2 linked regions of the Dinoroseobacter shibae DFL 12 = DSM 16493 genome follow. The protein of the gene in region 1 interacts with the protein of each later gene in a pairwise test. Links are inferred from orthologs where the notes say so. Each region holds a gene or a part of one and is shown on either strand. Other genes may lie near its edges. The genes, in order: DSHI_RS00705 and DSHI_RS12575.

The links.
Region 2: the proteins of DSHI_RS00705 (region 1) and DSHI_RS12575 interact in binary tests that used the Escherichia coli proteins (3 or more experiments, as listed by UniProt). The link is inferred for Dinoroseobacter shibae DFL 12 = DSM 16493 from one-to-one orthologs.

Annotation. Positions count from the first base shown.
Region 1 is NC_009952.1:140,237-143,470, reverse strand. What follows is about bases 250-3,169. They hold DSHI_RS00705 (transglycosylase domain-containing protein), read left to right. Parts: upstream 250-561; coding sequence 562-2,778; downstream 2,779-3,169. Other genes in these bases: DSHI_RS00700 (MlaC/ttg2D family ABC transporter substrate-binding protein), read right to left, coding at 2,942-3,169; DSHI_RS00710 (P-II family nitrogen regulator), read right to left, coding at 250-274. In the rest of the region: more of DSHI_RS00710, read right to left, coding at 1-249; more of DSHI_RS00700, read right to left, coding at 3,170-3,234. UniProt on the Escherichia coli protein: Cell wall formation. Synthesis of cross-linked peptidoglycan from the lipid intermediates.
Region 2 is NC_009952.1:2,623,551-2,626,864, reverse strand. Bases 1-3,000 are described here. They hold DSHI_RS12575 (peptidoglycan D,D-transpeptidase FtsI family protein), read left to right. Parts: upstream 1-603; coding sequence 604-2,397; downstream 2,398-3,000. Other genes in these bases: DSHI_RS12570 (UDP-N-acetylmuramoyl-L-alanyl-D-glutamate--2,6-diaminopimelate ligase), read left to right, coding at 2,415-3,000; ftsL (cell division protein FtsL), read left to right, coding at 251-607; rsmH (16S rRNA (cytosine(1402)-N(4))-methyltransferase RsmH), read left to right, coding at 1-254. Outside these bases: more of DSHI_RS12570, read left to right, coding at 3,001-3,314. UniProt on the Escherichia coli protein: Essential cell division protein that catalyzes cross-linking of the peptidoglycan cell wall at the division septum. Required for localization of FtsN.

The sequences.
Region 1 (3,234 bases):
AGATCTTGCCGTCGCCGATCTTGTCGGTCTTGGCGGTGGTTTGGATGGTCTCGACGACCTGGTCGGCCATGGTGTCGCCGACGACGATCTCGAGTTTGACCTTCGGCACGAAGTTCACGGCATATTCCGCACCACGGTAGATTTCCGTGTGACCGGACTGTGAGCCGAAGCCTTTGATCTCGGTGACCATCATGCCGCGCACGCCGATGGAGGTGAGTGCTTCGCGGACCTCCTCCAACTTGAACGGTTTGATTGCTGCGATGATAAGTTTCACGTCTGTTACCCTTCCTTTTGCAGGTGCCCTGCGAGAGTTCACCGCCGAACAACAGAACGCGAACCGGGTTCATTCAACGAAGGCGCCCCGTTTCCCGACAACCCAGGGTTGTTGTCGCACATTTTTTGCACGAATTTGGGCTTCTGCACATTTTTTGTGCATTTGCTGCATGGCGAAAAAGCGACAGGGCAGTGCAAAAGCGAGTCAGGCGGGGTTACATAGGGCCAGTCCTTGGGGCGATCCGCGGGGTTGGCGTTCGGCCTCCGCAGCAGGTACAGGCATCGCGTATGAGTTCAGACAAACGAAAGAGACCGGTGCTGCGCGCCGATGCGAGGTCTGCCGGACATCCGGCCAAGGCCCGGACAGCCGCGGCCAAGGCCCCGGCTAAACCCAAGCCCAAGCCGCGCCGCAAGACCGCAGCCAAGCGCCGGAGCTCTGCTCGGTCCGGCCCGCCGCGGGGCCTGTTCGGGCGGCTGTTCTGGGCAATCCGGCGGCTGATCGGCTGGATCCTCGGGCTGATCTTCGCCATCACCTGGCGCGGGATCGCGGTACTGTTGCTGATCCTCGCGGGGTCGGTGGCCTACCATTACTCCACCCTGCCGCCGGCGTTGCAGCTGACCGATGGGCGGGTGCGGGGGTCCGTGACGCTGCTGGACCGGGACGGAGATGTCTATGCCTGGCGCGGGGACCAGTTCGGCGGTGTGATCGACGCCAACACCGTGTCGCCGCATCTGAAAAACGCGATCATCGCCACGGAGGACCGGCGGTTCTACCAGCATTTCGGCATCAGCCCGCGCGGCATCGCCAGCGCGGTACGGATCAACCTGCGCGAGGGGCGCGGGCCGTTGTCGGGTCATGGCGGCTCCACTATCACGCAGCAGGTGGCCAAGCTGCTGTGCCTTGGGACGCCTTACAAGCCCGAGAGCGGCATGACCGAGGCGGAGTATGAGGCCGACTGCCGCCGGGGCGGGATCTGGCGCAAGGTCAAGGAAGTGCCCTATTCGCTGGCGCTTGAGGCGGCCTATACCAAGGATGAGATCCTGACGATCTATCTCAACCGGGCCTATCTGGGCGCTGGCGCGCGCGGGTTCGAGGCCGCGAGCCAGCGGTATTTCGGCAAGTCCGCGGCCGAAGTGGATCCGGCGGAGGCGGCGATGCTGGCGGGGCTTTTGGTGGCGCCGTCGCGCTTTGCGCCGACCAACGACCTGGAGCGGTCCCAGAGGCGCGCGGCCACGATCCTGCGGCTGATGGAGCAGGAGGGCTACCTGAGTGCGACAGATGCCGCGGTGGCCCGGGCCAATCCTGCCACCCTGTCGGAAGCAGCCGAGCGGCGCGCGGGCGGGTACTTCGCCGATTGGGTGATGGAGGAAGGGCCGAATTTCCTGACCTCGGAGACCACCGAGGACGTGATCATCCGCACCACCTTCGATCAGGATATCCAGGCGGCGGCGGAAGAGGCGCTGAAATACGTGTTCGAGACCAAGGTCAGCCCCGGCTCCAAGGCTCAGGCGGCAATCGTGGTGATGTCGGCGGACGGGGCGGTCCGGGCCATGGTGGGCGGGCGCAAGCTGCAGGTGTCCGGCGCGTTCAACCGGGCGACGCAGGCGCTGCGGCAGACCGGGTCGGCCTTCAAGCCCTTTGTCTATGCCGCAGCACTCGACCTGGGCTACAGACCGAACGACATGATCCTCGATGCGCCGCTGACCATCGATATCCCCGGTTCAGGCCCTTGGAGCCCGCGCAATTACACCAACAATTTCTACGGCGAGGTGACACTAACCGAGGCGCTGAAGAACTCGCTCAACACGCCCGCGGTGCGCCTGTCGGAGCAGGTCGGGCGGGAGAATGTGCGCAAGGTGGCCAGCGATTTCGGCATCGCGCGAGAGATGGCGCCGGGACCGGCGCTGGCGCTGGGGGCGTCGGAGAGCACGTTGCTGGAGATGACAGCGGCCTATGCCGGGATCCTGAACGGCGGCAGCAGCGTGGCGCCCTACGGGCTGACGGAGTTGCGGCTTCTGGGGGATTCCGAGCCGCTGATGGGCCAGGCGGGCGGGATCGGCGAACGGGTGGTCAGCCAGCGCGCGGCGCAGGAGCTGACCTTCATGATGTTCCAGGTGATCGAGACCGGCACCGGCGGGCGCGCCAAGCTGCCCGACGGACGGCAGGCGGCAGGCAAGACCGGCACCACCCAGGCCGCGCGGGATGCGTGGTTCGTGGGCTTCACCGCCGATTACGTGGCGGGGATCTGGATGGGCTATGACGATAACACGCCCCTGACGGGCGTGACCGGCGGCGGGCTGCCGGCGGAGATCTGGCGCGAAACCATGCGCCGGGTCCACGAGGGCGACCCGCAAAGACCCCTGCCCATGACCCTGCCGCCCCCCCGGGTGGAACCGGCGCCACAGATCGCCCGGCAAGAGCGGCCGCAGATTGAAGACCAGATCCGCAACGCCGCCGAACGGGTGCTGCGCGATGTGCTTGGTGGGTTGCTGGGGCGGAACTGAGCCGCGGCGCGCGGCAAGGCGCTTCGAAGCGCCTTGATCAAGCGCTTTGCAAAGCGCTTCTGACGCGATTTCCAAATCGCGTGTCCAAGCCCGTTCGAACGGGCTTGGTGTCCGATCGGCAGATCATTCAGGTCCCGGTGGGCGCGGCAACACCCCGACCGGATCAGGTTGTATTGCGCAACGCCTGGATCATCGCGTCGAGATTGCCCCCGTTGCGGTCCAGCAGCGCGCCGATCTCGGTCCGCTCCGTGATCGCGAGGTTCACGCCTTCGATGACGATGTTGAAGAACAGGTCGCGCCCCGAACGGTCGGACACCAGGAAAATCACTTCGAACGGGGCCTCGCCCCGCAGGAACGCGGTCGATTTCACCTCGAAGAAGCTGCGCACGGGACGTGCACTGTTCACCTCGATCCGGCCGCCGACGAACTCCTGGAAACGACGTCCGTATTTGCGCG
Region 2 (3,314 bases), 2.5 Mb from region 1 along the record:
AGCGGTTTTTCACCCAGGCCAGTGGCGGCGCCGGGCGTGCCAACCGCTATGCGCCCGAGACCGAAGACACGCCCGCCCGCTTCAGGCTGGAGCCGCGCAAGGCCATCGCGCCCACGGAAGCCGAGGTCGCCGCCAACCCGCGCGCCCGGTCGGCCCGGCTGCGCATCGGGCGGCGCACGGCCGCGCCGGCGATGCCGGCTGATCGCGCGGCCCTTGGCCTGCCGCATCTCTACACCCTGACGGAGACACCATGAGGACGCTGCTTTATACCCTCGCAATCGGCTCGGTGGTCGGTTTGGCCTACTGGGCCTATCAAGAGAATTTCGAGACCCAGCAGGCGCTGAAACGCCTCAGCGCGGTGCAGGCGCAGATCGGCGATACCCGCGAGGCGCTGGCGGTGCAGCGCGCGGAGTGGGCCTATCTGAACCGGCCGGATCGGTTGGCCGACCTGGTGAAGCTCAATTTCGAGGACCTGGAGCTTCTGCCGCTCACGCCCGGGCATTTCGGCCTGGTGGAGCAGGTGGCCTATCCGCGACCGCCCTCGCTGGAGGGGGCGTTGATCGACACCATCGAGGTGAGTGAGCAGAACGTGGGACGGCGGCCATGAGCAACCGTCTGCGCACCCCGCTGCGGCCGCTGGCCCGGATCCTGCATGCTCGCCAGACCGGCGGCAATCCCGACCTGATCGAGCGCGAGAACATCCGGCGTCGTCACGAAGCGCTGCGCGACGACTGGCGGGTGATGGCCGAGCAGCGGCTGCTGCTGGCGGCCTGTGTTTGCCTGCTGGTGTTCGGCCTTGTGGGCGTTCGGATGTGGGCCATCGCCTCGGAGCCCGTGGCCGAGCCCGTGGCCGCCGTGAGCGACGCGCGCATCGATGCCGCGCGGGCCGATATCGTCGACCGGGAGGGCCGCGTGCTGGCCACCAACCTGGTGAGCCATTCGCTCTATGCCCAGCCACCCCTGATGACCGAACCGGAACGCTCCGCGGCGGAGCTGGCGCGGATCTTCCCGGACCTCGACGAGGCGCGGATGCGAGACTGGTTCACCGGCGAGCGCAAGTTCCTCTGGCTCAAGCGCCGAATCTCGCCGGAGCAGATGCAGGCGGTCCATGATATCGGCGATCCGGGGCTGCAGTTCGGGCCACGCGAGATGCGGCTTTACCCCAACGGCGCCCTGGCGGCGCATATCCTGGGTGGTACTGGTTTCGGGCGCGAGGGGGTGCAATCGGCCGAACTGATCGGTGTCGCGGGGGTCGAGAAGGCCTTCAACGCGCGGCTGAGCGATCCCGCCACGGCCTCGACCCCGCTGGCGCTGTCGATCGACCTGACCGTGCAGGCGGTGGTGGAGGATGTGCTGGCCTCGGGCATGCGGCTGATGAATGCCAAGGGGGCCGCGGCGGTTTTGATGGATGTGCATACGGGCGAGATCATCGCCAAGGCGTCCTTGCCGGATTTCGACCCCAACTCCCGCCCCCGGCCCCTGACCCAGGGCGACCAGGGGGACAGCCCGCTCTTCAACCGGGCGGTGCAGGGGGTCTACGAGCTGGGCTCGTCGTTCAAGATCTTCACCACCGCGCAGGCGCTGGAACTGGGCCTGGTGAGCCCCGAAACCATGCTCGACACCACCAGCCCGATGACCTGGGGCCGGTTCCGGATCCGGGATTTCCGCAATTACGGGCCCGAACTGAGCGTGACGGACGTGATCGTCAAAAGCTCCAACGTCGGCACGGCGCGGCTGGCGCTGCAGATCGGCGGGGCGCGGCAGAAGGATTTCCTCGAACAGCTGGGCTTTCTCGCGCCCACCCCGGTGGAAATGATCGAGGCGCCGGGGGCCGTCCCGCTCTGGCCGTCGAACTGGTCCGACATCCACACCATGACCATCAGCTATGGCCACGGCATCTCGACCTCGCCGCTGCACCTGGCGGCAGGCTATGCCTCGCTCCTCAATGGCGGGACGAAGGTGACGCCGACGCTGCTGCGTCAGGACGCGCCGGTGAAGGGGCCGCGCGTGGTGTCGGAGCGGACCTCGCGGATCTCGCGGGAGATGCTGCACGCGGTGGTCGAGCGGGGCACGGCGAGCTTTGGGCGCATCGAGGGCTATGCCATCGGCGGCAAGACCGGCACAGCTGACAAGCCCCGCGCGGCGGGCGGCGGATATTACGACGACAAGGTGATCGCCACCTTTGCTTCGGTCTTTCCCGCGGACGATCCGGAATACGTGCTGGTCGTGACCCTGGACGAGCCGGTGGAGACCTCAGGCGAGGAGCCGCGCCGCACCGCGGGCTGGACCGCCGTGCCGGTCTCGGCCGAGATCACCCGGCGCATCCTGCCGCTTCTGGGATTGCGGCCCACCGTTGAATATCTCGGGGATCCTGAGATAACGCTGGTGAGCGACTGAGCAGGGAGCACGGGGACATGAGCGTAGGCTACGGGCCGAAATCGCTGGCGGAGCTGGGCTTCGCGGAACGCGGGCGCCCGGTGACGGGGCTTGCGCTGGACAGTCGGCAGGTCAAGGAGGGCTACTTGTTCGCCGGCCTGCCCGGCAGCCGGGTGCACGGGGCGGAATTCATCCAGTATGCGTTGCGCATGGGGGCGGGGGCGATCCTGACCGATGCGGAGGGCGCGCGGATCGCGCGCGATGTGCTCGACGGCGCCGAGGTCACCCTGATCGTGGCCGAAGACCCGCGCCAGGCGTTTTCCGCCGCGGCCGCCCTGTGGTACGGCGCGCAGCCCGCGACCATGGTCGGCGTGACGGGGACCAATGGCAAGACGTCCGTGGCGAGCTTCACCCGGCAGCTCTGGCAGGGGCTGGGCCACGCGGCGGCCAATATCGGCACCACGGGGATCGAGGGGGATTTTTCCGCCGATCTCGCCCATACCACGCCCGATCCCCTGACCCTGCATGCGGCGCTGGCCGAGATGGCCGCGCAAGGCATCACCCACGCGGCGATGGAGGCGTCGTCCCACGGACTCGACCAGCGGCGGCTGGATGGCGTGCGGCTGGTGGCGGCGGGGTTCACCAATTTCAGCCAGGATCACCTGGACTATCACGAGACGTTCGAGGCGTATTTTGCCGCCAAGGCGGGTCTGTTTTCGCGGGTGCTGGCCGATCAGGGCATGGCGGTGATCAACCTCGACGACCCGAAAGGCGCGGACATGATGGCGATTGCCCATGGGGCGGGGGCCGAGTTGCTGACCGTGGGCACGCACAAGGACGCCATGCTGCGGCTGACCGCGCAGCGCTTCGATGCCGACGGGCAGGAGATGCGGTTCACATGGAAGGGCGTGGCGCACCAGGCGCGGCTCAACCTCGTG